2 regions of the Bergeyella anatis genome follow, and region 1 is predicted to be linked to the other one. Evidence: riboswitches for the same ligand, from Rfam matches in the RefSeq annotation. Region 1 holds a riboswitch; the other holds the start of a gene.

Region 1 (16,141 bases):
CACATGCCCATTCCCCAAAAGCCCAATCAAAAGACGATCCACCATATACCCTTGCCCCACAATCGCCTTGTTAATTTCCTGTTTCAAAAGCGAAAAAAAAGCATTCTGCTCCCTTACGCTTTCCGTCAACTGCCGAATATCCTCGGCCTGATGTATTTCTGACATAACCTTGCTATAAAAACTACCGTAAAATTGCAATAATTCCCCACAGTAATCAACACAACCAATGCCAATTTTGAGTTAAATTTTGTTAAAAGAAAACAAAACGCTGACTTCCCTCCCTCTTTTTACGACTTAATTTCATTTTAAGAGAATTTTAACCTTAAAAAAAACATTCAAACCCAAGCATTTGCGTACTTTTGAAAAAACAAAAAAACAATTAAAATTATGGCAAGTATCACTCTAAAAGGCCACGAAGTTCACACCAATGGCCATCTTCCCGAAATTGGACAAACCCTAAAAGATTTTGTATTAATCAACGAAAAACTCGAAGAAAAAACCCTCGAGGACTATAAGGGAAAAAAGAAAATCCTAAATCTTTTCCCCAGCATCGACACCGGCGTATGTGCCGCTTCCGCCAGAGCCTTCAACTTGGAAGCCGGTAAACTTTCCAATACCGTTGTCATCAATATTTCAAAAGACCTTCCCTTCGCACTTGGACGCTTCTGCGCAGCCGAAGGCTTGGAACACGTGGAAACCCTATCCGACTTCCGAAGCTCCTTCGGAGACGACTACGGCATTATTCTAAACGATTCTCCGCTAAAAGGTTTATTCTCCAGAGCCGTCATCGTGGCGGACGAAAACAACCAAATCCTCTACACCGAACAAGTTCCTGAAATTACCCAAGAACCAAACTACCAAGCCGCTCTAAACGCCGCAAAATAATCCATAAAAAAACGCTTCTTTTACAAAGAAGCGTTTTTAGTAATTACTTTTTTTCGGGGATGTTTTCCAAAATAGCTTTCAGAAAACGCCAAAACTTTTGGGTACTTTCAATATTCGCCTGCTCGTCCGGCGAGTGCGCCCCCCGAATCGTCGGCCCAAAGCTGACCATATCCATCTGAGGGTAATTCGCCCCAATGATACCGCATTCCAACCCGGCATGACAGGCCACCACGTGAGGACGAGAACCAAAATTGCTTTCGTACAACGCCTCCATGATTTTCACGATTTCCGACCCCGGCTTAGGCTTCCATCCCGGATAATCTCCGGTAAGTTTCACCTCAAAACCTGCCAATTCAAACACGGATTTCAGTTGTGCCGCCACCGCTGCTTTCGTCGACTCCACGGAAGAACGAGACAAACAAAGAATTTTCAAACCGCCTTCCTTCAATTCCACACGAGCAATATTATTGGAAGTTTCCACCAAATTTTCCACATCAGGACTCATTCGGTAAACCCCGTTGTGCGCCGAACATAGCGATAGAACCACCCGACGGCTGTCCCTCGGAGAAAGCCCCACCTTCTTATGCTCGGATGGAGAAATCGACAAAGCCAAAGCAGGTTCCAACGAAGCAAATTCCTCCAATATCGCTTTCTTAAGTTCTTCAAATTTATTCAAATAAGCTTCCGAAGAACTTACAGCAACCACCGCCGAAGCCTCCCGCGGAATCGCATTGCGGAGCCCGCCACCATCAATTTCAATTAAAGATAATTCGTGCTCCTCCACACCGGCATAAAGCAAGCGCCCCAAAATCACGTTGGCATTACCCAAGCCCTTGTGAATATCCATCCCCGAATGACCGCCTTGAAGTCCTTTCACCTCAATTGCAAATACCGATCCTTCCACCGGTGCCGTATCAAAGTGAGCCGTCGCCGTAACGTCAATCCCACCGGCACAGCCGATGTCAATCTCATCGTCCTCCTCCGTATCCAGATTCAATAAAATATCCCCGGTAAGCTGTCCCGGCTTCAGCCCTTTCGCTCCGGTCATCCCCGTTTCTTCATCAATCGTAAACAAAGCCTCCAAGGCAGGATGCGCGATATCCGCGCTTTCCAAAACCGCCATCATCGCCGCAACTCCCAAACCATTATCTGCCCCTAAAGTCGTCCCTTTAGCCTTAACCCAGCCGTCTTTCACCTCCATTTGAATCCCCTGCGTATCAAAATCAAAATCCACCTCATTGTTTTTTTGGCACACCATGTCCAAATGCGACTGCAACACCACCGTCTTGCGATTTTCCATCCCTTTTGTTGCCGGTTTTCGGATAATAACATTACCCGTTGGGTCAACCGTAGTCTCCAAATTCAGCGATTCGCCAAATTGCTTCATGAAAGCAATAACTTTCTCCTCTTTCTTCGACGGCCTCGGAATGGCATTGAGGGCTTCAAAATTTTTCCAAACCGCCTGAGGTTCCAATTGTGTAAGATTCATAATTTATAAAGTCTTTGTTATTCTGTTCTTTCAGGAAAGAGGTTTTAGCCTCCTCCCTCCGATTTCAAAGCCAAAAATAACGAAAGTATGCGGCATATCCTAATAAACTTTTACCCGACGCCGCCTCGCCCCAAGCTCTCCGGTTGTTTTTTGAAATCCTTTTCAAAATATGTAAATTTGGCGGTTTAAATTTTTATTCTTCTCAACGCCCAATTTATGGATTATCTGAAAGGACTCAATGAAGCGCAATATCAAGCCGTAACCACCACCGAAGGCCCTTTGATGGTACTTGCCGGAGCCGGCTCCGGAAAAACCCGAGTGCTGACGATGCGAATTGCCCACCTGATTACCAACGGAGTGGATCCGTTCCACATTCTCGCCCTTACCTTTACCAACAAGGCCGCAAGAGAAATGAAAGAACGTATCGCCAAAGTCGTGGGCGTAAGCGACGCCAAAAGCCTTTGGATGGGAACCTTTCACTCCGTCTTTGCAAGAATCCTAAGAAGCGAAGCCCACCATCTAGGCTATCCTTCCGATTTCACGATTTACGACGCCCAAGATTCGCTTAACGTCATAAAGAAAGTCCTGAAGGAACTTCAGATTGATTCCGATTTATACAAGCCCAAAAAAGTACAATCCCGCATTTCCAGCTACAAAAACAACCTAATCACCGTGCGGGCCTACCACAATAACCCCGAGTTGATGGAAGCCGACGAAAAAGCCAACATGAAGCTCCTGGGGAAAATTTACAAACACTACGTCGAAGCCTGCTTCCGAAACGGAGCCATGGATTTTGACGATCTGCTGCTAAAAACCAACGAACTACTAACGCGATTCCCCGAAGTATTAGCCAAATACCAGGACCGTTTTCGCTATATTTTGGTAGACGAGTATCAGGACACCAACCACTCCCAATACCTCATCGTAAAAGCCCTTGCTTCCAAATTTGAAAACATTTGCGTCGTTGGCGATGACGCCCAGTCCATCTACTCGTTTCGGGGTGCCAACATTTACAACATCCTGAATTTCAAAAAAGATTACCCCGACGCCCAAACCGTTTCGCTGGAGCAAAACTACCGCTCGACCCAAACCATCGTTAATGCGGCAAATGTGGTGATTTCCAAAAACCTTCAACAATTCAAAAAAAATGTCTTTTCCGACAACGAAGAAGGCGAAAAAATAAAAATCTATCGTGCGCTAACCGATGCCGACGAAGCCAACTTCGTATCGAACAACATTTGGGAAATGCATCACTTCCATCAACGGCAATTCAGTGATTTTGCCATCCTCTACCGAACCAACTCCCAAACCCGTGCCTTTGAAGACGCCCTAAGGAAAAAAAACATCCCTTACCGCGTCTACGGCGGGCTATCCTTCTATCAGAGAAAAGAAGTTAAAGACCTGGTGGCTTACCTGCGCTTGCTGGTAAACCCCAACGACAATGAAGCCCTAATGCGTATCGTAAACTACCCGGCTCGAGGCATCGGAGAAACCACCCAAAATAAACTCATCGTCTACGCCGACTCCAAAAACTTAGCCGTTTCCAAAGTTTTAGACGACTTGGGGATGCACGCTCCCCACTTGAAGCTTAACAACGCCGCCCTAACCAAATTAAATGATTTTTGGGCCATGATTAAAGCCTTTCAAGTGATGCTAAAAACGGAAAACGTCTACACAGTGGCCATGGAAGTGGCAAAACGAAGCGGATTAATCAAATTCCTCAAAGACGATCAAACCCCCGAAGGCATTTCCCGTTTGGAAAACGTACAGGAGCTCCTGAATTCCATGCAAGGTTTCATTGAAGAACAACAGCAACTGGAAGACGGCGACGCCTCACTTTCGGCTTTTCTCGAAAACATTGCCCTCTCCACCGACCAAGACAAAAACGACGAAGACGGCGACAAAGTGTCCTTGATGACCATTCACCTTTCAAAAGGATTAGAGTTCCCGATCGTTCATTTGGTCGGATTGGAAGAAAACCTTTTCCCCAGTTTTATGAGCGCCTCCTCGCGCGAGGATCTGGAGGAAGAAAGACGTTTGTTCTACGTGGCCTTAACCCGAGCGGAGAAACAAGCCTTCTTTACTTACGCCACCTCCCGTTTTCAGTGGGGTAAAATTACCGATGCCGAACCCTCCCGTTTTTTAAGTGAAATTGATTCCCAATTTTTGGAGTTCATCAACCCCGCCACAGAAAGCCGTTTTGTGAATCATTCGGGGCTGAAATCTTCCATTTTCGACGAATTCCCCAGCGAACCGAGAACCTTAAAAAAACTGGAACCCAAAAAGAAACTAATCCGCGAAAAAGAAGAGCCCAAAATCAGCTCCACCAGAACACTAAAACCAATCGCCTCCGCCAAAATCACCAATCCCGGAGGGAACCACGTTCAGGACATCGAAGTCGGCGACCAAGTACGGCACGACCGTTTCGGAGTGGGAGAAGTTGTCTTTTTGGACGGAACCGATCCGGAAAACATCAAAGCAAAAGTAAAATTTGCCGGCGGTGAAGAAAAAAACCTGATCCTGAAATACGCAAAACTAACCAAACTTTAATTTCAAAAACCGTTGAACTTCGCTTCAGCGGTTTTTTCTATCCCTCCTCCAAGCCCTTCCCCTGATCGGACGATTTAAGAAAAGCTACAGTCCTCTGTAATCCTTTGAATTTAGCCCGTTTCACCGGAGACTTACGAAAAACCTCCGAAAAAAGAGCCTGAGTCAGCTCTTCCCAATCGTTTTTCCTAAACGCTTTAAGCGCCTCATTAGGTTGAAAAGCCGGCTGGTTATGCGGCTTCGAAAAACGATTCCAAGGACAAACATCCTGACAAATATCGCAACCAAACATCCAGTCCTCCAAATGATTTTTAAATTCCGAAGGAATATCGTCTTTCAATTCAATCGTAGCATAAGAAATGCATTTACTGCCGTCCACCACCCGATCCGCCACTATCGCCCCCGTAGGACAAGCCTGCAAACAACGGGTGCAATAACCGCAATGATCGGTAACAGGAGCATCCGCCTCCAAAACCAAATCGCAAACCAGTTCTGCCAAAAAGAAAAAAGACCCCGTTTTTTTCGTAATGAGATTGGCGTTTTTCCCAACCCAACCGATCCCCGATTTTCTTGCCCAACTCCGCTCCAACACCGGAGCCGAATCCACAAAAATACGATATCCGAAATCCCCAATCTCCGCCTGAAGTTCCGCCACCATTTCCCTCAAAATATCCTTAATCACTTCATGGTAATCGTAACCATAAGCATACTTCGATATTTTGTAGTTATCCAACGTTTCTATCGTTTCCGAAGGGTAATAGTTATAAGAAAAAGAAACCACCGATTTTGCCCCCGGCACTAATAAGCGAGGATCCAGACGCTTATCAAAATGATTGGCCATATACGCCATCTCCCCATGGTAGTGGTTCTTCAGAAAGTTTTCCAACGGCAAAGCATCTTCCTCCAAAAAACCCGCCGCCGAAATCCCACAGCCCTGAAAACCAAACTTTCGGGCTTTGGACTTAATCAGCTCCGAATATTTCCTTGCGTTGTGTAACATAAATTGCACTGCAAAACTAATAATTTTTCTATTTTTGTCCATAGTTAAAGTGCCAATTACCAGCAACGATTAAAAAACAAACTATGTCTTTAGAAGAAGTATTAAAAGCAGGAAATTACGAATTAATCGACGTCCGCGAACCCCTTGAACTGGAAATGGACGGAGAAATTGCCACCGCCAAAAACATCCCCTTGGGAGAAATCGAGGCTCGCCAAGACGAAATTCTAACACTCGAAAAACCCGTTGTCCTCTTCTGCCGAAGCGGTAACCGAAGCGCAAGAGCCTTAGAATACCTCAACGCCCAAGGCCTGAAAAACGGCTACAACGGTGGCGGATGGGCCGAGTTGAAAAACACACTGGCCAACTTGTAAAACCCAAGTAAAGTCAATAAAAAATGCGGATTAAAAAAATCCGCATTTTTTGTATTTCAAACTAAAAGATTTAGTTCTTATAAAAAGCATTGGTCCCCATACCCGCCGTAAATTCCTTCAACAAAGTTCCCACCGCCGAATAAACCGAAACTTTGCTATCTTGAGTGAACGTAGCGTTTGAGGTATAAACTCGCCCATCAATAACATTAAACGCATAAACATATCCTTGTTGATCCGAAGAAAGCGAAAACATTTTATTTATTCCCCCCGAAACCACACTATACACTACATTATTACCGCTTTCTTTATCGGTCCCCAAACAATACACATTCTGATTGTCAACCGCCAACCGCTCCAACTTGGCCGCACTTGTGAAAGTCGTTTGGATTATCCCTCCCGTCGAAGCATTGATTTTATAAACATAAGACCCACTATCATCGGAGGACAGAGCATAAACCACCCCTTCCGCTGAAGCCAAATCACGAATAACGCCTTCATCAGGTAAAGTTACAGGCGACATAACCTCATCCGTAGAAGCATTTATTCGCCCAATGGTGTGTCCCGTAGGTACAGCCTTATAGTCGTTTCCAACAAGCTCGTACTTTACTCCATCCGTTTGAACATAAACATACCCCGATTGAGACACTATTTTCTCAGCGTAGCGATCAAAATTTATCGTTTTCAATCTATTAGAACTGCCATCATAAACATTAACCTGCCTCAAATCCCAAAAATTATTGCTTGTTACGTACATCTTAGAATTGGAAAAAGCAACATATCGAGGTTGGGTAACATTGCTTATTTCCGCCTCTTTTTTCATTGTATAACGATTAGCAACAACGATTTTATTGCTATTATTAACCACCAAATAAGCCTTATCGCCGTAAAAACCAACCGATTGAAGCACATCTCCCAAGGCTTCACCATTGACGGAAGAATAGATGTTCTGATCCACTTCAGTTAAATCGGATGTTACAAAAGACAGATCCGCATTGGGGCGGCCAAAATTCCCTTCATTGGCCATTAGAATTCCGTTTTCGTAATCCCCCTTAGGAAGGGTAACCACCTCTTCGCCATTACGGCAAGACACATTGAGCAACAAAGCCGAAGCCATAGCCCATCCAAAAATTTTACTTAATTTCATATAAAAAAATTTATTAATTGTTATTCCTTCTTCGTTATTTTGTTCTTTAAAAATTCAAAGTCAAAAACACACTGTAATTTCTGAGCGGCAAAGGATAATAAGCCACCGTTTCATAAACCGTGTTCCCTAAATTATTTACCCGCATGCCTATTTTTTGTTTCTTGAGCACCACTACATAAGCTCCCGCATTCAGCACAAAATAAGGATCAATCGCTTTGGAAAGGCTCTCATCCGAAGTCGTATACGTAAGCCCATTAAAAAGCCCCTGAAAATAAACTCCGAAAACCGAATGGTCATAACCCAACTTACCAAATACATGATGGATAGGCACATACATCAATTGCTTACCCGTCGCCCTATTGACGGAGCGATTGTAAGCATACCCCCAATCCGCTGACAAACGCCTCCCTCCACTAAAAGTCTTCCCATAGCTTCCCCGGCTTTCCAATCCCATAATCTCCACCTGATCCGTGTTCACCGGCTTCCAATAGCCCGCTGAAGACGGCAGCCAGCGAATCATGTTTTCAATGCGATTATAGTAGGGCGTGATGCTCCAGCGCATTCCCCACCGCTCAAACACATGGCTCATTTCCGCTTGATAAGACGTTTCGGAACGAAGCCCCGTATTTCCTCCGGGCTGCCAAAACAAATCATTGAATGTCGGCACCCTAAAATTTTTGGAAGCACTCCATTTTACCGTATACCCCTCCGAGAAGCGGTAATTTCCCGCTAGTGAATACAACTGTACTCCGCCATACCCTTGCGCCTCCTCCCGTTTGGATCCCATTTCCCAATAAAAACGACGATTAGAATCCCCCTGAAGCAACACCGTAAGCGAACCCAAGGAGCGTGTCGGACGTCCTATGCCCGATCCCATTCCTTCTGCTTTTTGGTATTGAAATTCGCCAATTGCCGAAAATTTTAATCCCTGACCCAATCGGTACTCAAAATCATTCTTTACCAAATGCACCATGGCTTTTCCCCCACTTGATTTAGACCGGCTCACCTCCCCGTAATACCCAAAGTTCTCTTCCATGTAAGCCAATCGAAGATTATTATGGAAACGCGGCTTCTCAACACTCCAGGTCAGTAAGGAACGGGTGGTTTGCGTTTCGTATTTGGTTTTGGTCTGCGAAACAGAAAATACGGGGTAATGCTGCATCCCATCAAAAAACTGCGTCTGCCAGTACAACTGATGCTTTTCGTTCAGCCGATAGGCCGCCCCCAAATCCACCGAATGATTGGCATATTGTCCATTACGATTAACATAGCGTTTTTTCGGCACTTCGTAGTCGTTCTCGCTTTGGCGATGGTCTAGGTTAAACTGCACACTCAGGCGTTCGTCACTAAACGAGGTTTTCAAAGCCTGATGAAACGTACCGTACGAAGCCGCTTCCGAATACAAAGAAACCCGAGCCCCACGACCGTAAGCCCATCGGTTATTCAGGTGAACACTACCACCAATCGCCCCGCTTCCATAGACCACACTGCCACCTCCCGATTTAACAACCACTTCATCCGCCCCCAAAATCCCCATATTATTGAGATCCCCCTGCCCTAAAAACAAGGAGTTAATCGTAATGCCGTTCCAAACAAATGCCGTTTGCTGCGCCGTAGTCCCCCGAAACGAAGGCGAAGAAACCATGCCTCTTCCATTCTCCTTAATGTATACCGGACTCTGAAAACGAAGCACTTCCGAAAGGCTGGCCGCATTCTTACGAACCTCCTCCGAAGAAAGTTTCCACAATGGTTGAGTTTTGCCAAATTGGGCAATGCGGCTGTCGATATAAACGGTATCAATAATCTGTTCCTGAGAAAAAACAGAAAAGACCATGCCCTGAACAAAGGCACCAAGAATGATTTTTTTTAACACCATAACCTAGAAGCTTTTCCTCCGAAAGCCTTTATTTTGTTTTACCCTTTCGGCAAGGTCTCCTGACTTTCGCTTCTTGTACGCCTTCCCGCTCATACGGCAGTGGCTTTAGGTGCAAGAATCCCCAAAAACATTTCTTGTTTTCAGGCACGAATCACAGTTGCGGGGACAGTCCGCGATTTTCACGCGGTTCCCTTTTCCGAAAGTTTGGCGAAATTACAAAAAATACCCGCGTATCTGACGAAATGACAAAAAAAATACTAAAGATACGAAGCATCAAACGAAAACGGCAACAAATCCCGAACCGAACCCAAACGGTAAACCTCGCCATCCACCGACGCAAAGTATAACGTGATAGGCTCTTCTTGGCGGGCTTCATACTCCAAAATACTTTGGCGACAAGCTCCACAAGGCGGCGTAACCACCTTACCCTGCCTCTCATCCAACGGACCGCCAACCACCATCATGGTTTTGATTCTCTCTTTGGGAAAATTGGAAGAAGTCCAAAAAATCGCCGAACGCTCCGCACACGTCCCCGAAGGAAAAGCCGCATTCTCCTGATTATTCCCCGTAACAACCACCCCGGAATCCAATAGCAAAGCGCAACCTACCAAAAAATTGGAATAAGGCGCATAAGCTTTCTCCCTGGCCTCCAAGGCCCGCTGAAACAACATCTGGGCTTGCTCATCCATTTCTTCAACGCTCGGATAATAGTCGTAATCGATTTTAAGCTCTTTTTTCATCCTAAAAATTAAAAGGGAAGTAAAATTAGTCTATTTTTATAATTCCGCCAAATCTCGCACCAGGAAGTAAAATAACCACTCCGTCTCCGAAGTGGTTTTGTCTTTACTTTAGGACTTCCATGCTTCAAAAAAAGCCTTTACCTTCTCTATATCATAACTCTTGCCGGACTCCAAACTACCGCTCTCCTGCGTATGGATATGCTTCCCGTTTTTATCCAACACAATAAAAACCGGATAACCGTAATGCTTTCCCGGATCCCCGTAACGGGCAAAAACCGCCTCGTTTTTGTTCTCGGGCGAGTAATTGAGATGATAATAAAGGTAATGGTCGTCCACTATTTTTTTCAACTCGGGCGTTTTCTGTACAAAATCATGGAAACGAAGACACCAAATGCACCAGTTACCCCCCGCCTGCAAAATAATCGTTTTGTTTTCTGCCTTCGCCTTCGCTATCAACCCTTCAATCACCGCATTGGCGTCGTCTTCGGGATGGTACGGCTTTTCCAGTTTTGCTTTTTCAGCCTCCTGAGCCTTCTTCTTGGCTTCAGCCGCCGCTACACTATCGGAAACAACCGCCTCCGAACCTTTTCCGTTCTCTGCCCCCGCCTCGCTTTTCCCGCAGGACGTACTCGCCAAAAGCAAAAGCCCGACACCCAACAATTGCAATCTCTTTCTTATCATTTCTATTGATTTTAAAGTCAAATGTAACGATTTTATCCTAAAACGACTGCATATAAGCCCCATAATTCTTAAATTTGTCCGTTATATCTCATGAATGCTATCGTTCAACTCATCAAATTGATTTCAAAACTTCCTTTGAGCCTGCTCTACGGATTCGCCGACCTTATCTTTGTACTCAGCTACTACCTCGTCGGCTACCGTAAAAAAGTAGTGAGCGAAAACCTGCACAACGCCTTCCCCGAAAAATCGGAGCAGGAACGAAAGGCCATCCTAAAAGCCTTTTTCCGACACTTTGCCGATTATATCGTGGAAACCTTTAAATCCTTAACCATAAGTTCCCACGAACTAAGGGTAAGAATGCAACACCTTAACCAACACGTCTTTCAGGAAGCCAAAGACGAAGGAAAAAATATAATTTTCCTCTCCGGACACATTTTCAATTGGGAATGGATTTCTGCCTTGGCTAAGGTTATTCCGCAAGAGCACTGCTACCCCGTTTACAGAAAAATAAAAAACCCCTTCTGGAACAAACAAATCGAGAACATCCGCAATCGTTTCGGGAATCAATCCGTGGACGCCAACGAAGTCATGCGCCATATCCTAAGAACCCCAAACGATGGCAACCACACCTATATGTTCGTTGCCGACCAATCTCCCCATTACCACATCTCGGACATCGGCCTCGAATTCCTAAACCAAAAAACCCCCGTTTTTTTAGGCTACGACAAACTCGCCACTCGAATGGACCTGGCTTTCATCTACTGCGATATAAAAAAAATAAAACGGGGATTTTATCAGGTAAATTATTACCGTATACACCCCGATGGAGAAAAATTCCAAACCTACGAAGTAGTGAAAAAATTTCATCAAATGCTGGAAAACACCTTAAAAAGAGACCCTTCCAATTACCTGTGGTCGCACCGCCGATGGAAATACGCCGACTTGGTAAAAAAAATCGTTTAAACATAACCTTACCCCAAAAACCCATTACTCCTTGACACTCGCCATCGCCATACTCAACTGGAACGGAAAACATTGGCTGGAAAAATTTTTACCAACCGTAATCCGCCATTCCGACAATGCCGAAGTCTACGTCATCGACAATGCCTCCACGGATGATTCGGTGGCTTTCGTCCGCAAATCTTTCCCCACAGTAAAAATCGTTCAGAACCCAAACAATAACGGCTTTGCCGATGGATACAACCAAGGGCTAAAAACCATAAAAGCAGACGTCTACTGCCTGCTGAACTCGGATGTGGAAGTCACCGAAAACTGGACCCTCCCCGCCCTAAAACTCCTCGACCAAAACCCCGAAATCGCAGCCGTACAACCCAAAATCCTATCCTTTGAAAACAAAGACTATTTTGAGTTCGCCGGCGCCGGCGGCGGTCTTATCGACCATTTGGGCTACCCCTATTGCCGAGGACGCCTCTTCGACCAACTGGAAAAAGACCAAGGCCAATACAACGACGAAACCGAAATCTTTTGGGCGTCAGGCTGCGCCCTTTTCATCCGAAGCAAAGATTTTTGGACTCAAAAAGGATTTGACGAACGTTTTTTCGCTCATCAGGAGGAAATAGACCTGTGCTGGCGGCTGAAAAACGAAGGTCGCAAAGTCTACTACACAGGACGATCCACCGTATACCACGTGGGCGGAGGCACCCTGAACAAACAAAGCCCCCAAAAAACGTTTCTAAATTTCCGCAACAATCTCTCCATGCTGTTGAAAAACCTGCCTTTCCCCCACCTGATTTGGATTATTTTCATCCGTTTGTGTCTGGACGGCATTGCCGGAATAAGATTCGGAATAAAAGACGGATTTCCACACCTTTGGGCTGTGGTAAAAGCCCATTTCGGTTTCTACGCTCAAGCCCCCGAAACCTGGAAAAGAAGAGCCCCAAAACAATCCCAAACCTATTACCAATCCCGCTGGCTCATCTTCAAACACTTCCTGTAAGAATTTCGTCATAAATCAACCCTAAAAAAAGAGCCCTCAAAAGAGAGCTCTTTTCTTGTATTACGATAAATAAAATTCATCAATCCAACTCTTGGTGCGAAATCGCCTCCAAATCCTTTACCGTATAAGGAATATTCTGAAGCACGTATTCCAAAGCCTCTATCCGTGCCTTGGATTTCTTGTTCGCCTTCAATATCTTCCAAGGCGCATGCGCCGTACTGGTTACTTCAAACATTTTTTCCTTGTACTCCGTGTACTTATCCCAAAGCGCCAGCGCATTGCGATCCACCTCGCTGTATTTCCACTTTTTCAAAGGACTATTCCTAATATCGGCAAACCGTTTAGCCTGCTCCTCTTTAGAAATAGAAAAATAAAGCTTCAATAAATAAACACCGGAACCAATCAACATTTTTTCAAATTCATTCACCTGAGCCATAAACGTTTCGTATTCCTGAGGCGTACAAAAACCGTTCACCGGTTCAACCACTGCACGGTTATACCAACTGCGGTCAAAAAACACAATCTCTCCCGAACGCGGCAACTGGTTAATATACCGCTGAAAATACCACTGCCCGAGTTCCACCTCATCCGGCTTCGGCAATGCCACCACCCGATGCTGGCGAGGATTGAGATTTTCGGTGATCCGTCGGATCGCCCCGCCTTTACCCGCAGCATCGCGCCCCTCAAAAACCACCACCACCTTCTTCTTGTTCTCCACCACCCAGTTGAGCAGTTTTATCATTTCCTCCTGAAGTTTGGCCAATCGTTTCTCGTATTTCACGAATTTCTGAGCCTTCTCGACATCCAAATATTCGTTCTGAAGCAAAGCATAAAGCCCCTTCTTCGTATTAAGTAACTCGAATTGTTCTTTTGTAATGTTCATAATTTAATCGGTTTAATGCATTAAACAACGGCACTCGGTCTCAGACTATTGGTCAATCTGTTTAACCGTACGGAAATAACGCTGCACCACATTCGGATCGGGATTCAGATTCACCGCCGATTCCGCCTTCCCCGAATAATTAAACAAGGAAAGAACGTAACGAATCGCCTCCAGCCTCGCCTGCAGCTTATTGTCAGACTTCACGATCACCCAAGGCGAAAACGCATTATGCGTACGGCTGAACATCTGATCCTTATAATAAGTGAACGTATCCCAAAGTTCTTGCCCCTTCTCATCCACAGGGCTGTACTTCCAACGCTTCAAAGGGTTCTTCAAACGACGGTTGAAGCGGTAAAGCTGCTGATCCTTCGACACGCTAAACCAAAACTTAATAATATGCGTCCCCGCCTCGTAAAGCATATGCTCAAATTCAGGCACCTGAACCATAAAACTCTCGTACTGCTCCGGCGTACAAAACCCCATCACAGGCTCCACCACCGCACGATTGTACCAACTCCGATCAAAAAACACAACCTCTCCCTCGTTCGGAAGCTCCTTGATATACCGACGAAAATACCACTGCCCCCTCTCCACGTCCGTAGGTTTATTTAATGCCACCAAACGCATTGCCCGAGGATTAAGGTGTTCAATAAAACGCTTAATCGTTCCGCCTTTCCCACTGGCATCCCTCCCCTCAAAAATAATGGCGATTTTTTTCTTGTTCTCCACCGCCCATTTTTGAAAATCAACCAGCTCCGCCTGCAACTGCCGCAGTTCAATCTCGTATCGCACCTTGTCTAACACCTCGCCATAAAAAGGATTCTCTTCCTTGTTCGCCATAAGATAGCGAATCAAATCTTCCTTGGATTCTAACTTTTGAAAATCGGTCAAATTACTCATATCTCGGTTTAATAAATACTTCTCTATCGGTTTACGGCTTGGCGATGTGGCGGATTTTAGCACAAAAGTTCAATAGAATTACTGCCGTTGAACCTTGTACCAATGTTTCATAGAAGTACTTCAGCCGCCATATTGCCAAACCGATGTTGGCTGTTCGTTATTTTTTATCAGTTTTGTTTGTTAGTTCAAAGCAAAGTTCGTCAATATTTTCGTTGATGTCAGCAACATTGGATAAAATAATGATTGCCGTTTTTTCTTGAATATTTACGGCCATTGATGAAGAATATCCACCGGTTCCTCCGTTGTGCCAAATTAAGTCTTTTCCGTTCTCGGATTTTAAAATGTGCCAACCTAAACCAATTTTCATATTTTCGTTAATGTCAAACGTTGGTTTTCGTGTCAGTGCGAGTTCTTTGTTTTTTAGATTGAATTGAGCGTTTGCAAATTTTGCCAAATCTTCGGTTGTCGATAAAATTCCTCCACCTCCAAACAGAACGTCAAAATCCCAATTTGAAGTAGTATTACCGTTGTTATTTAATCCTTTTACGAGATTATTTCCCAAATTTTGAGAATTTACAAAAGAATTTTTCATTTTATATTTATCAAAAATTCTCTTTTGCAGCAATTCTTGAAATGTTGTTTTTTGTGATAAGCCAAGCGTATAGCCCAATAATCCTGCACCTAAATTTGAATAAGCATAGGTTTTTGAATTGAGTTTCATCAAATTTTGTAAATACTCATTAATCGCTTTTTTGTCATAATCTTCGTATGGATTATTTTGGTCTTTTGGGTCTAAATTTTCAGGCAAACGAGGCAAACCCGATGTGTGATTGGCTAAACTTTCAAAATTGATTTTCGTATCGTCTTTGAAAGTGAAAGGATAAAAAGTATTGATATTGTCTGCTAATTTGATTTTTTTATCTTCAACAAGTGAAGCTAAAACAGTCGATGTGAAAACTTTTGTAATAGAGCCGATTTCAAAAATTTTGTTGTGATTTTCGATAGTTTTTATAGTGTCGTTTATTTTTATAATTCCGTAATAATTTGTTTTTCCGTTTTGGATTAACGCAATAGAAAGCTGTGCATTATTCGGAATATTTTTAGTTTTTCCGAAGATTATTTCCGCAATTTCTTTGGGGTAACTATTTAGTGCATTTACGGCATTATTGGTTTGTGTTGGTTCTTCATACTGTTTGATATAAAGTCCGTTTATTAGGTTTTCAATGTCAAGAGAAATATTTACTGCTAAAATCATTCTCTCGAACTTCGTTTTATACATTGCGTAAGTCCCTTGTTTATAAGCAACAAACTCTTTGTTCTCAATTTTACCGACCTGTTTTTTAAGTCCTTTTAAAAATTCAACAATTTGCCCAAGTGGCAATGCTTGTTTCATCTCTGGCGAAAAGTCGTTGAAAATTTCGTCATACTTTTCAGCATTGTAGTTCGCTTGAAAATTATCAATCGCAGTTTTGTAATTGTCGGTTTGAGTGAACAATAAATTTGTCGTCAATGCTAATATTAAAATTAAGAGTGATTTTTGCATACGGTTTGTTTTATAATGACAGCCAACTTTTGAATTCCCCCTCATTCATCCCCTTTATAAAGGTACGGCTTTTTCAGGAATTTTAAAAATTTTAGAGCATGACTTTCTATAAAAAAACTCCGGTG
Region 2 (16,141 bases), on a different contig from region 1:
ATTATAACGGATAAAAAAAACAAAAAATATTCGGCATTAATTTCTAAAATGCCCCATATCAAGCTTCAAAGAAAAAAAGTTAGAGAAGAAATTAGAACCTCCCACTCCCGAATTAGAAAGGGCATAATCCAGCGTCAGCCCTTTATAACGAAATCCCAAACCGGCACTCGGTTGGAAAGCCACTCTTCGTTTAAGACTCTCAATATCGGTCACCCCTTGAAAACGGTTAACCCCAATTCGGACAAAAATCATGTTCTGATATTTCAACTCTGCACCAGCATAAGGCGTAAGGCTAGCAAAATCACTGGAAAAAAGAGCCGCCGTTTTAGCAAAATCCACATTGACGCCCACTTCGGGCAAAAGTTCCCAGTCGCGTGAAAGTTCAAAATTTTTGGCCACGCCAGCGTTCAATTTAGGTAAAGTGATTTCCATTTTTTCCTCAGGCGCCGGATTCATTTCCTCCCCCTGAACTACCGTGGAAAGCGCCTCCTGATTAACACTCCAAAAATTAACCGTCGTAGTAGCATCCCTCAACATAGCCCCATAACGCCACCCGCTATCCGAAAGGTATTGCGCCCCCAAATCAAAACCAAAACCAAAACCATTGGCAAATTTTCCCACGTTACGGTAAACCAACTTGGCATTAACCCCAAGGTTCAATCGATGATTTCCCGACGGATGAAAGGCATAGGACAGAATCCCGGCATAATCGGCTTGGGAAAATTTAGTAATGCGGTCGTAATCAATATTTCCTTCGGCGTCAATCATACGGGTCGTATCCAAAATATCATCGATCCCCAACCTTACAATCGAAAAAGCCAATGTTCCGGCATTATGATCCAAAGGCTTAGCAAAAGCAATGTAGTCGTATTTGGCAATGCTTTCAAAATATTCGGCATGCATGGCTGCCCCCTGCCAATCCCTTTCCATTTCGGCCAATCCGGCAGGATTCCACATCGGTGCATACACGTCCTCCTGATGCGCCATCACCGCCCCGCCCATAGCCATCCCCCGAGCACCTGCTCCAAGATTAAGAAACTCGTTGGAATATTTTCGGACAACCTGCCCAGGTGCAGAAAAGAAAAAAAAGATAGCCCCCGTTAATACTACTCGCTTCATTATTGATTTGCCGTAAGTTTAAGTTTTCGTTTAGCTTTAATAATACCGTTGGCGACAATCGCCAAAATCATCACCCCCGAAGCCAGATAAAACACCGGACTCATGTGCTCCGATTCCCCGAAAATAAAATAGGCAAAAATAATCCCATAAATCGGTTCCAAATTCACGGTGAGAATCAATGTAAAAGGAGTGATATATTTCATCAAACTGATGGATTCCAACATCGGATAAGCCGTAAATACCCCAGCCAACAACGTAACTAACGCTAAATCGGCAGTATTTATTTCGCCCAAACGAGAAAAAGATCCCGTTAAAAGATAAAATAACGCCAAAAAGCCCCACCCGCAAAAAATTTCGTAAAAAATAATATTTCCTGAAGATGTTTTTCCGTAGAGTTTACCATTAAACACCGAAAAAACCGTTCCTAAAAATGCCGCGATAATACCATACAGTATCCCCTCCGCATACCGAAATTCCGTCTGAAAAATCAAAGCCATGCAAAAAACAATGACTATCCCCATGACGACTTCCGAAACGTCAATTTTTCGCCGGAACACCAAAGGTTCGAAAACAGCCGCAAAAAGCGTCGACAAAGAAATACAACTCAAAGCAATAGACACATTGGACACCTTGATGGAATGAAAGAAAAACAACCAATGCGCCGCCATAAAAGCCCCGATGATGGCAAGTTGAGCAAACAGCTTCCTGGAAACCGCAATACTCTGCCGCTTAAAAAAGCGAAGGAAAAGAAAAAGAAACACCGCCGCCAAAAGCATTCGGTAAAAGACCAGTCCCTGTGCGTCAATGGAAATAAGCTTTCCCAAAACAGCCGTAAATCCCCATAAAAACACTATGAGATGCAAGCGAAATAAAGCCGGATTTTTCATAATACTTTGCAAAACTATCAATTTATTACCGATAATTAAGGGACAACTGAGAGATAAGGCCTTATTTTTGGAGAACCGAGAGCTTCAAAATCTTGTCAGTTTAGGGAAAAGCATTATCTTTAAGGGAAAATTTAGTTGCGATACCATGGATATAGAATTTAATAAACGCGAAGACCATAACCGCCTCAAGCTATCGGAAATCAACCGTCTGTACAGTGAAATCAAGAAAGGTGGAGGTGAAAAGCGGCTTCAAAAATTAAGAGAGGAAGGCAAAATGACAGCGCGGGAAAGGATCAATTACCTTTTGGACGATCCCAAAGCCGCCATTGAAATCGGCGCCTTTGCAGGATACGACCTTTATAAAGAACACGGCGGCTGCCCCAGCGGAGGCGTGGTGGTGGTTATCGGACATATCTCCGGACGCCAGTGCGTGGTGGTGGCCAATGACGCTTCAGTAAAAGCGGGGGCATGGTTTCCGATTACGGGGAAGAAAAATCTTCGCGCCCAAGAAATCGCCATGGAAAATCGCCTGCCCATCATCTATTTGGTAGACTCGGCAGGGGTTTATCTTCCCATGCAGGACGAAATATTCCCCGACAAAGAGCACTTCGGACGGATTTTTAGGAATAATGCGAAAATGAGCGCCATGGGCATCATTCAGATTTCGGCAGTGATGGGCAGTTGCGTGGCAGGCGGAGCCTACCTTCCGATTATGAGTGATGAAGCCATGATTGTGGATCAAACCGGTTCCATTTTTTTAGCCGGAAGTTACCTTGTGAAAGCCGCCATTGGCGAAAACGTTGACAACGAAACCTTAGGAGGTGCCACCACACACTGCGAAATATCGGGAGTGACCGATTACAAAGCCAAAAACGACCAAGAAGCTTTGGATCGAATCAAAAACATCATGAAATCCATAGGTGCCTCCCCCAAAGCCGGATTTGACCGAATCGAAAGCACCGAACCGAAAGAATCCCCTTCGTCCATTTTCGGTCTCATGCCGATTTCCAGAGCCGAACAATACGACACTTACGACCTTATAAAATGCCTAGTGGACGGATCCGAATACGAAGAATACAAGCCGGATTATGGAAAAACGATTATTTGCGCCACCGCAAGAATTGACGGCTGGAGTGTGGGCATTGTGGCCAACCAACGAAAAATGGTAAAAAACGGCAAAGGCGAAATGCAATTCGGGGGCGTTATCTACTCCGATTCTGCCGATAAAGCCACCCGCTTCATCGCCAATTGCAACCAAAGAAAAATTCCTCTTGTTTTTCTCCAAGACGTTACAGGCTTTATGGTAGGCTCGAAATCTGAACACGGCGGTATCATTAAAGACGGCGCCAAAATGGTGAATGCCGTGGCCAATTCGGTGGTTCCAAAATTCACCGTCATTACCGGAAATTCTTACGGTGCAGGAAATTACGCCATGTGCGGCAAAGCCTACGACCCAAGGCTTATCGTCGCTTGGCCCTGGGCCGAGCTCGCCGTTATGGGAGGCGCGCAGGCCGCAAAAGTTCTCACACAAATTCAGGAATCCACCCTTAAAAAGCAAGGAAAAGAAATTTCTCCCAAGGAAAGACAAGAACTATTGGACGATATTTCAAAACGGTACCAACAGCAAACCGAAGCGACCTATTCCGCCGCAAGACTTTGGACCGACGCCATCATCAACCCCGAAGACACCCGCCGATGGATTTCCATGGGCATTGAGGCTGCCAACCATGCACCAATCGAAGAGAAGTTCAATCTCGGAGTCATTCAGGTTTAATAATAATTCTGTAAATTTGCCTTTCGTAAACAGTAATTTATGAAAAAGTTATTATCGTTATCAGCCGTTTTGTTCGCCTTTTGGGCATTCGCCCAATGCAATATCGTGGGGAGAAGCAACATCGGCCTAGGGGCATCCGAAACCTATCAGGTGGAAAACAACAATGCCCAATGTCCCGACTGCCACCAATGGACCCTGATTGGCGGCACCGCCCAGATTGAAGGTGAATTCCGTAAAAACAACGTCAAAATAACCCCGCTATCCTCCGGAAGATCCGTGCTTTCTTTGGCCATGCTAACGGCTCAGGGCGTGGTGCAGTGCAGCAAAAGCATCGACGTAGGCTCATCGGGATTCGCGTCCTCCGCCCCAGAACCTAGAAAAGTGGATTGCGACATCGACATTAACGGTTACAAGGAAGTAAAATATGCCCAAGGCATCGTATCTTTCTTCCCTTCCAACACCCAAAACGAATACAAGTACAGTTGGACCGCCGTATACAGCGACGGAACCCAAAAATCGTCCTTGGAAAAAGTACCTCAGTTTGAATATTCCGCAGAGCGAACCATTACCTTAGTCAAGGTAAAAATAACCTCCACGACCTGCATGAAAGAACTTTCCAAAACTTACGAAACCGGATTTTGGAAATTCTTTTAACCAACCGAGGACGATAAAATTCATAAAAAATCATAGCTTTTGGCTATGATTTTTTTGTTCAGTCGATTTTAGCTCTTAACCCATTTAAAACGATACTCGTGATCGGGAGTAGCCAAACGATCGGTAACCCGTTGCAAACGCTGTGGAAGCTTCATCAAAAATTCCTGGGCCTTCTGAGCCTGCTCGTTCAACCCGTCGATGTGCTCAATCTTCCAATCGGCAAGCAACCCCTTCAAAATATCAATATAATCCTGGGCCGTATAAACCATGCAACGCTGAGCCGCATCCGAAAAATGAGCCCACAACGCCCCGGCTTTCTGCCCGCTTTCCCTCATCAAATGAGCCGGCATGACAATTTTCTTGCGCATCATATCCTCAAAAGCCAACATCATTTCCGATGGATCCATCTCAAAAATCCGATGGATAAAATACTTATAGGCCTTGGCATGGCGCGCCTCGTCCGCCGCAATAACCCCACACATCTTAGCCAATTTGGTGTTTCCACTTTGCTTCGCAAACGTCCCCACCCTACGATGAGAAATATTAGTCGCCGTTTCCTGAAAGCTGGTATAAACAAAATTGCGGTAAGGATCCGTAGACGTTCCCAAATCAAATCCATCCTGAATAAGATACTGCGTCGTTACCTCCATCTCCCGCATATTAACTCGCCCACACAAATAAAGGTATTTGTTTAGCAAATCCCCATGGCGGTTTTCTTCCGCCGTCCAATGCCTCACCCACTTGCTCCAACCCGTTCCCTGCTCCTGATCCACCCCGTCAATGCCCATAATCCAACTCTCATAGCTGGGCAAAGCCTCCTCCGTAATGCAATCCCCAATCAACGTCACAAACAAATCGTAATCCATAAAATGAGCGAAATGCTGCAGTTCCTCCAGTTCGTTTCCAAAATCCTCAGACGTTGTATCCGGAAGAAAATCAGAAGGTTGCCAAATCTTCTCCACAGGGGTTAAATAATTCTTTATAAACGCATCCACCTCCTTACCCAGCGTTTTCATAACTTCCAGTCTTACCAGTTTGTTGTACATCTCCTGTCTTTGTTTTATTCGAGGCTAATATACCCATTATTATTCAAAGCATAATAATTTAAACCCAAAAAGAGATAAAAAGATTGAATTTCCACAATCGCCGACAAATAAAAAACCGCCCCAAAAACGAGACGGTTTTTCAAATTTCAAAAAATCGGGCTTTAATCCACCAAAATTTCTCCCGTCATGATTTCGGGAACCGGAACCCCCATCACCTTAAGGATAGTCGGAGCCACGTCCCCCAGTTTTCCAGGTCTGAGCGTCCATGTCTTATCCTTATCCATAAGAATCAAAGGAACCAAATTGGTAGAATGTTGGGTATTAGGCGAACCGTCAGGGTTAATCATGTAATCGGAATTGCCGTGATCCGCCAAAATAAACACCGCATAGCCCCGCTCGTAACCCGCCGTAGCCACACGGTTAATGCATTCGTCCACGGTCTCAGCCGCCTTAACTGCCGCCGAAAAAATGCCCGTATGCCCCACCATATCGGTATTGGCAAAATTGAGACAAATGAAATCAGCCGTTTCGTTTTCAATTTCGGGTAAAATACGCGCCGTAATATCATACGCCGACATCTCGGGTTTTAAATCGTACGTCGGTACGTCTTTCGGACTCGGGCAAAGCACCCGTTTTTCATTGTTAAACTCAGCCTCTCGACCTCCGGAAAAGAAAAACGTCACATGGGGATACTTCTCGGTCTCCGCAACCCGGATTTGAGATTTGCCGTTTTTCTCCAAAACCTCTCCCATCGTTTGCTGCAAAACCTCCTCGTCAAACACCACACGAACGCCCTCAAAAGCCTTATCGTAATTAGTCATGGTAAGGTAATAAAGCGGCAGCTTATGCATCCCAAACTCAGGGTAATCCTTTTGAGATAAAACCTCCGTAATCTCCCGTCCGCGATCCGTACGGAAATTGAAACAGAACACCACGTCGCCTTCCTCAATTGTAGCCACGGGGTTTCCGCTACCATCCACCCGAATAATCGGCTTCAAAAACTCATCCGTCACCCCTGCATCGTAAGACGCCTGAACGGCCGAAACAACATCCTCAGTTTTAACGCCCTCGCCATGAACCATCGCATCATAGGCCAACTTGACCCTCTCCCAGCGTTTATCCCGATCCATCGCATAATAGCGCCCCACCACAGACGCCAACTGTCCTCCCGAAACCGCCATATGGCGAAGAAGATCCTCGATAAACCCCTTCCCCGAATGCGGATCGCAATCCCGCCCGTCCGTGAAGGCATGCACGTAAGTCCGATCGCTCACGCCGTTATCCAAAGCCGCCGTCAAAAGTCCTTTAAGATGGTTAAGGTGAGAATGCACCCCGCCATCGGAAGCCAGCCCAATGAAATGTATTTTTTTAGCTTTATTCTTGGCGTACTCAAACGCATTTGTTATTTTTTCCTCCTTACCCAAAGTTCCTCGCTCCACAGCCATGTTCAATTTCACCAAGTTTTGGTAAACCACACGCCCTGCTCCGAGATTCATGTGCCCAACTTCCGAATTCCCCATCTGTCCGACAGGAAGCCCCACAGCCATACCGCTCGCCTCCAAAGTTGTATGAGGAAATTTCTGATACAAACTATCCATAAACGGCGTATTCGCCTGATCAATTGCCGAAACCTTCGGGTCGGTCCCTAATCCCCATCCATCTAGGATGGCCAATATTGCTTTCTTAGACATTATTTAGCGGTTTTTATTATCGCAAATTTACTGATTTTTGTTTCTTATCCCCGAATTAGGAAGATGAAATAATTCATTATTGCCTTTTATTTTTTAACTTTGAATCATGGATTTACGAGACCAACTGAAAAGCCTTTTTCCCGATCATCAGGAACAGGACTTTGAAATGCCCGAAGAGCCCTTCCAGCAAAAAGCCCCACTGGTATGCAAATACGAAAAAAAAGGAAGAAACGGTAAGCCCGTTACCCTAATTGAAGGCTTCGAAGGCAGCGAAGAAGAACTCAAAAAAATCGCAAAAAAAATTAAAACCTCCTTGGCCATCGGCGGCTCCGAAAAAGACGGCATCCTCATCTTCCAAGGCGACAACCGAACTAAAATCATGGAAATTCTACACGAAATGGGATATAAAACCAAACGCGTAGGCGGATGACGCCCGTCCCTTAAAGCTCTAAAAAAACACTAAAAACATTAATAAAATACAATTCTTATGTCTAATAATACCCTTGCAGCTTCCGAACTGGTTCTCAATGAAGACGGAAGCGTCTATCATCTCAATTTATTACCCGAAGACATTGCCGAAAAAATCATCTTGGTCGGAGATCCCGACCGCGTTCCCAAAGTATCGCAATACTTCGACAAAATTGAAATCAAAAAAAATAAACGCGAGTTTTATACCCATACCGGCGTACTAAGAGGCGAGCGCATTACCGTTATGTCCACCGGTATCGGAACCGAGAACATCGATATCGTAATGAACGAACTAGACGCTCTTGTCAATATCGATTTAAAAAATAAAACCTTTAAAACCGAGCATACCGCTTTGGAGCTTTTCCGCCTCGGAACTTGCGGATCGGTAAACCCCGAAGTAGAGGTCGACCAAATGCTCGTAACCCAAAATGTCGTGGGGCTCGACGGTCTGATGCACTTTTATTCCGATTATCAATTTGAAAACGAATTTTCCAAGAACTTCATGGCAAAATTCCCGTACGAACGGATTAAACCCATGCTCTATTTCGCCGAGTGGAGCGAGTCCATTGCCGACTATTATAAGGACGCCAAATACCACGGCAACACCGCTACGTTCCCCGGATTCTATGCGCCCCAAGGAAGACAACTGCGCCTCAAGGCAGTGGATGCCCGCTTCTTGGAAACCCTGAACGATTTAGGCGTAAGCAATTTTGAAATGGAAACCTCGGCCATCTACGGCCTTGCCAAACTCTTGGGCCACAAAGCCCTCACAGTAAACAACGTCATCGCCAACCGAAGACGAGGCGAATTTGCAGCAGATCACCATGCCTCAGAGAAGAAAATGATTCAATGGGTATTGGATCGGATCATCCAATAAAATTAAGACATCCAATAGAAAAACCTTGCGATTTGCAAGGTTTTTTTAATACTCATCACTTCCCTAAAACAAGAAAGCATTGTTTTATTTTTTCATTATTTTGAAAATTTGTTCTCCACGGGACGTTTTAACTCGAACCAAAAGCAAACCGCTCCTAACGGAAGGCTCCAATCTCAAACGAGGCTCATCCGACAATTGGGACTCCTGAATCAGTCGGCCTTGGGCATCAAAAATCTGCACCATCTCAATGGAAGAAGTAAACCCTTTGAAAATCAACTCATCCGTCGCAGGATTCGGCCCGACATAGCCCAAAACCTCTCTTACCTCCCGCACCGAAAGCGAAGCGCAATCGTTCGTCACCCTCGTTCCCGAAGGAGAAACCATATTAACCTTATCCTCACAATCCAAAAGAATCTCGGTGAAATCCGGGTTATCCGATACGTTAATCACCGAGAAAACCGTGGGTTTAGCATCCCTTAAATCCAAAGTTTTAAGGTTATTTTTATTCGCCAATAAGGTCTTCAAAGCCTCATTGCCGCCGAAAGTAATTTTTTCGATTTTATTGTCGACCACCGAAACCCAAGAAAGCGCCCCTAACCCCGAAAGATCCACCTCTCTTAAAGCATTCCCTTCAATGTGCAACCGCTCCAAAGCCGTCATAGGCGACAAATCAAGAGAAGAAACCTTATTTTTCACCATAAAAAAGCGTTTTACAGCCTTCTGTTTGGACAAATCTATGGACTCAATCTGATTGTTGTTAAGGTACAAAAACACAATCGTACCTGAGGCCGGTAGTTCAACCCCGGTCAAATTGTTATTGTTCAATTCCAAATTGGAAAGTTCGTTAAGCCCGGATAAATCCAGCACCCCGGTCAACCGATTATCCCTGAGATTAAGTATTTTTAACTTCGTATTCTCCGATACATCGATCGAAGTTAGCGAATGCCTACCCAAATTCAACTCCGTTAAATTTTTAAAAGCCTCTATCCCCTTTGCCGAAGTAATCGCAGGGTAAGACCGAAGATTACGAATCGTAGTAAACATTAACGCTTCCTCCTCGGATATTTCCTTATCCTTATTCACATCATACGAAGGGTATGCCGCCAAAAGCGCCGTTTTAAAATTAACATCTTCAAAAATCACATTTTGGGCACAAAGCGACTGCACCGCCATCAAGGTCACCGGTAAAAATTTTCTCATATAAACCAATTAAAAAATAACAAGCTAAAGCCAAAAAGACCTCCCCCAAAACGAATAAATCGCCTGAGTAAAAAAAAGAAAACAGAACTGGTAAATGCCTCTAAACGATACTGTTTACCACAAGGCTCCGCCCTTTCTTCCCGAAGGTCATCACTAAAAAGGACAAGGCAGGTCTCCTGACTTTCTCACTTCTACCGCCTTCCCCGGTTTCCCGAGTGGCCCGAATGGATAAAAGCATAACAATTGAGATTTACAGTTGCGGGGACAGTTCGAGATTTTCACTCGATTCCCTATTAAGCCTAAGAAGCCGCCGACTTCCAAAGCACCTTTCCCAAGCGGCAAATTTACACTTTTTCATCCAAAACAAAATCCTTCCGAAAGATTTTCCGAAAGGATTTTTATAGGGATATTCTCTTCCTAACGCAGAAAATTACTCTGCCAGGATGATTCCTTTATCGTTGTTAAATTCCACCACGCCACTCTTGATGGGATAAGAAAAAACAGAATCTTTCTCGTTTTCTCTCTTGAAAAATTTAGCATATTCTTCCTTAATGGCGTTCGTATAAAGCTTTACTTTACCGCCTCCCAGGGAAGAAACAATTGCCGCGTGGTTTTTCATGATATGAAATTCGCCTGATTTTCCGGGAAGTAATACCGAATCCACTTCCCCTTCAAACACCACAAATTCCGGAGTTAAAATTTTTATATTCATAAGGTTTTAACTTTGGGCTTCAAGCAACGCTCAAAGCATTATAATTAAGCGTTTTCAGCAAGCATTTTTTGTCCGGCCTCAATAGCCTCCTCAATCGTTCCTTTCAAGTTGAAAGCCGCTTCCGGAAGGTGATCAAGCTCTCCGTCAATAATCATGTTAAAGCCTTTGATGGTATCCTTGATGTCCACCAAGGCTCCCGGAATCCCCGTAAACTGCTCCGCCACGTGGAACGGCTGGGAAAGGAAACGCTGAACCTTTCTTGCACGATAAACCACCAATTTATCTTCCTCAGAAAGTTCTTCCATCCCAAGAATCGCAATGATATCTTGCAATGCTTTATACCTTTGCAATATCTCTTTTACTCTTTGGGCGCAGTTGTAGTGTTCCTCCCCAATAATTTCAGGAGCCAAAATTCTGGATGTCGAATCCAACGGATCTACCGCAGGGTAAATCCCCAAAGAAGCAATCTTTCTGGAAAGTACCGTCGTAGCATCCAAGTGCGCAAACGTCGTTGCTGGCGCAGGGTCGGTAAGGTCGTCCGCCGGAACGTAAACCGCCTGAACCGAAGTAATGGATCCATTTTTAGTGGAAGTAATCCGCTCCTGCATTGCCCCCATCTCTGAAGCCAACGTCGGCTGATACCCCACCGCTGAAGGCATACGTCCCAATAGAGCCGATACCTCCGAACCCGCTTGGGTGAATCGGAAAATGTTATCCACAAAGAAAAGAACGTCTCTTCCTTGCCCCGCTCCATCGCCATCACGGAAATACTCGGCAATAGTCAGTCCCGAAAGGGCTACCCTTGCTCTCGCTCCAGGAGGCTCGTTCATCTGACCGAAAACAAAAGTACACTTGGAGTCTTTCATCAATTCCAAATCCACCTTGGAAAGATCCCATCCGCCTTCTTCCATCGAATGCATGAAACCTTCTCCGTATTTAATAATACCGGACTCCAACATCTCTCTCAAAAGGTCGTTTCCTTCTCTTGTTCTCTCTCCTACCCCGGCAAAAACCGAAAGACCACCGTGGCCCTTGGCAATATTGTTAATCAACTCCTGAATAAGTACCGTCTTACCTACACCGGCACCTCCGAACAAACCAATTTTACCCCCTTTAGCGTAAGGCTCAATAAGGTCGATAACTTTAATCCCCGTGTACAATACTTCGGCAGAAGTCGAAAGCTGATCAAATTTCGGAGCTTCTCTGTGAATTGGCAATCCGCCCTCCTTGGAAAGTTCTGGAAGACCGTCAATCGCACCTCCTACCACATTAAAAAGACGTCCGTAAACCCCTTCCCCAGTAGGCATGGTAATTTGTCTCCCGAAGCCAACCACCTCGTGGCCTCTCTGCAACCCGTCGGTTGCATCCATCGCAATACATCTTACCGAATCCTCACCGATGTGCTGTTCTACCTCGAGAACCAGTTTATCACCATTATCCTTTGTTACTTCCAGTGCATCATGAATTTTAGGAAGCTCTGCCTCCGATGTAAAAACCACGTCAATTACCGGACCAATAATTTGAGAAATTTTTCCTTTAATTTGGTTTGCCATTGCTAAATTTTTTCGTTGTGCAAATATAAGGATTATTGCCAAATGTACAATTGTCCGTAAAAAAGATTTTTATCATCTTTGCATCCAAATTTTCAGCCTTGCAAATCATCAATTATCCGGACCGTTTTCACTCCGCTCACCCCTTGGTGCTCTCCTTGGGGATGTTCGACGGCGTACACAAAGGCCACCAGTGCATCCTAAACGAAATCAACCACATAGCCGAAAATAAAAATTTAAAATCCGCCATCCTGACCTTTTGGCCACACCCTCGATTGGTGCTTCAACCCGAAACCGAACTCAAACTGCTCAGCACCATTGACGAAAAAACCCAACACCTTCTGAAGCAAAACTTGGATTACCTGTTTCTCCAACCCTTCAACGAGGCCTTCCGAAACCTCACCGGTGAAGAATTCGTCGAGCAAATTTTGGTCGGAAAACTAAATGTAAAACACCTCATCATCGGGCACGACCACGTCTTCGGCAAAAACAAAAGCGGAAACTTCGAACTCCTGAAAACCCTCGCTCCAAAATTCGGTTTTGAAGTGGAGCGCATGGATGCCGTAAACCTTCACAACGACCATATCTCTTCCACCAAAATAAGAACCGCACTAACCAACGGTCAAATCGCCAGTGCCAACGAAATGTTAGGCTATCCCTACGCCATAAGCGGCACCGTCATCCACGGCCAGAAATTAGGCCGGACCTTAGGTTTTCCCACCGCTAACCTGCAGACCGATCCCGTTAAACTACTCCCAAAAAAAGGCGCTTACATCGTGGAAGTGCAATGGCGGGAACACTCCTACAAAGGCATGTTAAGCATCGGAACCAACCCCACCGTCAATGGAAAAAAGACCACCGTCGAAGTTCACCTCCTTAACTTTGAAGGCAACCTCTACGACGAAACCTTAACGGTAAAATTCCGGGCGTTTCTGCACGAAGAAATCAAATTCGACACCTTGGAAGCCCTAATCGAAAGACTGAAAGAAGACCAAAAACAAACGGAAGATTATTTCGCCCAAAATCCCCTCCGCGCCTAAAACAACCGCTGCGTATGAAGATACGCCTTGTTCCAATAGCTTTCGTTCAATGACGATATAATTACGCCCTTAGACGTGGAAGCATGAATAAAGCGCACTTCCCCGTCACGCCCCACGTCATACACAATCCCCACGTGCGAAACCCTCGCTCCTCCCGAAGTAGCGAAAAAAACCAAATCGCCGGGACGTGTTTCTCCAATAGCCACCCGTTTTCCAACCGCAGCCTGATCCGCCGACCGTCGGGGTAAAACGTACGCATTTTGCTCAAACACCGTCCAAGTAAACCCCGAACAATCAAACCCCGACCGAGTAGAACCGCCATATTTATAAGGCACCCCCAAATACGTTTGGGCATCCTTCAACAACTTTTCGATCGAACGGTCCACTTTTCCCGAAAAACGAGAATCCAAAGCCCGAAGCCCCGTTTCCTTTCCCGACGGACGAGCCGGCGGTAACGTCTTTTTAGAGGTTACCGCCGCCGAACCACAAGCCGTTAAAACCCAAGCCAGCAACAGTAATAAAACTCGATTCAGCCCTAAGCCTCTCCAAAAAAATAATTTAACCATCCCTAAAAAAAACATTAATTAAAATTAAATCCGCCCAATTGGCTTCCACAAAGATAATAAAGATATTCCGACTGCAATCAAACCGCAAAACAGGACAGAAGTCTATATTAAACCACCAACCTCTTCAAACGCAGGATTCTCTGAAAATCCCCAAAAAGCAAAACACATTAGGCTTATAAAAGCCTCCTCCTTAACATAAAAAAGTAGTTTTAAGCCCCAAATCCCCTCCTAAAAAAGCCCACTTTCCGAGCTACAGAAAGCGGGCAAAATCAGAAAATAAAAAAAAGAGGCCAATCTAAATCTTCAACCAAACAAAACCGTTACTCCGTATAAATCTTCAGCAATTCACTCTGCAACATGAGATCGTAACGACTTTTTATCCGATTAAAATTAGCATTCAGCCAAGCATTCCTCACCATGAAAAAAGTATACGCATCCAGCAACCCTTCCTTGTACTTCTCTTCCGATTTTTGAAACGATTGCTTTTGGTTTTCAAAATTCGCCTCCGATACCGCATACTTCTCCCGAGCATGGACAAATTGAATCCCAATGGCTTTGAGATTTTTGGTCAGCTCCAAAACCACTTTGTCTTTTTCCAATGCCGCATTTTGGAGCGACAGTTTTGCCAACCCAACCCGATGCTTCGTCTGAAAGCGGTTGAAAACCGGAATTTCCAGCCCCAAAGCCACCCAATCGTTCTGATTCGTTTTGAACTGCAAAGAAAAAGGATCCGAAACCGATGCTCCCAACACCTTGCTATAAAACGTAGACCACTGGTAAACAGCCGACAAGCGAGGCAGAAAATCGGCTTTAGCCAACACCACCTTCTTTTCCGAAATTTGGTACTGCTTGAGCGCCCGGCGATAAAGCGGATTGCGCTCCAGTAAATCCGCCACAAAATCATCCCGATCCAGCAATTCGCTCTCCGGAAGTTCATCTTCCAAAACAAAATCAACAGCCTCGTCCTGCAGCCCAATCGAATAAAACAGGTTATTTTTCGCCAATTCCTTTTGGTTTCTTGCCGAAATCCACTGCTCGCGAAGCGTTCCCAAATTGGCTTTTATGTCGTAAACATCACTTTTAGGCCGAGTGCCAATGGCCACCTCCTGCTCGATTCTTGCAATCTGCTCCTCCACCCCACCAATTTGCGTACTGATAACCTCCAGCCAAGCCTTATCGCTCTGGTATTGAAAAAAAGCCTGAATCACATTGAGCACAATTTCGTTTTGAACACTCCTCAATCGGTATTCCGAACTTTCCTTATCCCATCGGGACAACCCAATATTCAGGTAATTTCGCCAATCGAAAAGCACCATCGGCACCGTAACGTTCAATTGATCGGACTGCGTATTCAACGACTTCCTGGAATTGCTGTTAGGGTCAATCGTCGAACCAAAACTATAATTCCGATTCAACCCCACATTCACCCCAGGCAAAAGTTCCCCTTTAGCCATCGCCACACGGCGATCGGCCCCATGCACTTCCAAAAGACTCTGTTCCATCGCTGGATGATGGGCTAACGCATAGTCCAAAGACTGCCTTAACGTCCACTGCTGCCCCCAAACCCCCACCGAAAAAAGAAAAACAAAAGATTGAAAAAACGTCTTCATGCTAAAGGTATGCGGATTATTATTCAGACTCATTCGTACTTCAGGTATTTGACAAGATTCACTCGCGTTGCCCTATACGCCTTAAAGCTCACCACCGCAAACGTAAGCAAAAGCATCACGCCCAAACTCACCCCGTACGGCCACCAAGGCATCTCAATACGATAGGCAAAATCCTTCAGCCACTCGTTCATGAAATAATAGCTAATGGGAATACTAACAAGCACCGCCGCCAAAGCCATGAGCAAAAACCGTCGGGTCAAATCAAACACAATGATCTTCGCCGAAGCCCCCAAAGCCTTCTTAACCGCTACATCCTTCAGCTTCTGTTCAATCAACAAGGAGGAAAGCGCAAACAACCCCAACATGGCTACCGTAAGAACAACCGCATTGAGTAGCCCAAAGAGCGTCTGCTGCTTCTGATACTTCACGAAAGTCTTCGCAAACGTTTTATCGACAAAACCATAGTTGAACGGATACCCCGGTTCCCCCTTGGTTTCCCAAAACGTTTTCAGTCGCGCAAGCGTCCCCTCGATGTCGTCCGCACCAAGCTTTACCTCCATAAAATACATATTATGTCTTTTCCACTTTGTTGTCAAATAATGAAAAAAAGCAATAGCCGGTGTCTTATCCTTAACGCCCCATAAATCATAGTCCCTCACCACCCCCACAATTTTATAATTTTTCTCATCAAAACCCGGTTTCACTTCGTTCTTCAGCGCCTCGTCATTGGTCCACCCCATTTGCCGGACAAAAGCCTCATTGACCAATACGGTATTTACCGTATCGGAAGCGTATTGAGGAGAAAGATTTCGCCCCTTAACAATCTTCATATCGAAAAAATCGAAAAAATTGTAGTCCATCGCCCCATGCTGAGCCATAATGCTTTTATCCCGCCAATCCATATTGGAAGAGCTTCCTCCCGTCGTCGGCGTAGCTTCTCCAAAGGT

What was found. Region 1 has a riboswitch for cobalamin ahead of VQ048_RS00900 (TonB-dependent receptor plug domain-containing protein). Riboswitches for the same ligand answer to the same signal wherever they lie in the genome.
Region 2: another riboswitch for cobalamin. It lies ahead of VQ048_RS09630 (T9SS type A sorting domain-containing protein); the one in region 1 lies ahead of VQ048_RS00900 (TonB-dependent receptor plug domain-containing protein).

The regions. Positions count from the first base shown of each region.
Region 1 is NZ_JAYWXI010000001.1:174,383-190,523, reverse strand. Features, by position in the region: gene VQ048_RS00935 (AAA family ATPase) at 1-165, opposite strand, end outside; gene tpx (thiol peroxidase) at 388-885, shown strand; gene VQ048_RS00925 (aminoacyl-histidine dipeptidase) at 929-2,374, opposite strand; gene VQ048_RS00920 (ATP-dependent helicase) at 2,591-4,924, shown strand; gene queG (tRNA epoxyqueuosine(34) reductase QueG) at 4,962-5,921, opposite strand; gene VQ048_RS00910 (rhodanese-like domain-containing protein) at 6,005-6,292, shown strand; gene VQ048_RS00905 (DUF5074 domain-containing protein) at 6,363-7,436, opposite strand; gene VQ048_RS00900 (TonB-dependent receptor plug domain-containing protein) at 7,483-9,312, opposite strand; cobalamin riboswitch at 9,344-9,539, opposite strand; gene VQ048_RS00895 (cytidine deaminase) at 9,570-10,052, opposite strand; gene VQ048_RS00890 (thioredoxin fold domain-containing protein) at 10,161-10,730, opposite strand; gene VQ048_RS00885 (lysophospholipid acyltransferase family protein) at 10,824-11,696, shown strand; gene VQ048_RS00880 (glycosyltransferase family 2 protein) at 11,728-12,690, shown strand; gene ppk2 (polyphosphate kinase 2) at 12,770-13,573, opposite strand; gene ppk2 (polyphosphate kinase 2) at 13,619-14,473, opposite strand; gene VQ048_RS00865 (serine hydrolase domain-containing protein) at 14,631-16,016, opposite strand.
Region 2 is NZ_JAYWXI010000013.1:7,841-23,981, reverse strand. Features, by position in the region: gene VQ048_RS09670 (putative type IX sorting system protein PorV2) at 37-1,119, opposite strand; gene VQ048_RS09665 (DMT family transporter) at 1,119-2,006, opposite strand; gene VQ048_RS09660 (acyl-CoA carboxylase subunit beta) at 2,152-3,780, shown strand; gene VQ048_RS09655 (hypothetical protein) at 3,820-4,434, shown strand; gene VQ048_RS09650 (acyl-ACP desaturase) at 4,503-5,480, opposite strand; gene gpmI (2,3-bisphosphoglycerate-independent phosphoglycerate mutase) at 5,642-7,171, opposite strand; gene VQ048_RS09640 (translation initiation factor) at 7,278-7,601, shown strand; gene VQ048_RS09635 (nucleoside phosphorylase) at 7,659-8,516, shown strand; gene VQ048_RS09630 (T9SS type A sorting domain-containing protein) at 8,601-9,716, opposite strand; cobalamin riboswitch at 9,866-10,061, opposite strand; gene VQ048_RS09625 (FoF1 ATP synthase subunit delta/epsilon) at 10,147-10,428, opposite strand; gene atpD (F0F1 ATP synthase subunit beta) at 10,473-11,981, opposite strand; gene VQ048_RS09615 (bifunctional riboflavin kinase/FAD synthetase) at 12,080-13,018, shown strand; gene VQ048_RS09610 (C40 family peptidase) at 13,015-13,584, opposite strand; gene VQ048_RS09605 (TolC family protein) at 13,905-15,227, opposite strand; gene VQ048_RS09600 (ABC transporter permease) at 15,224-16,141, opposite strand, start outside.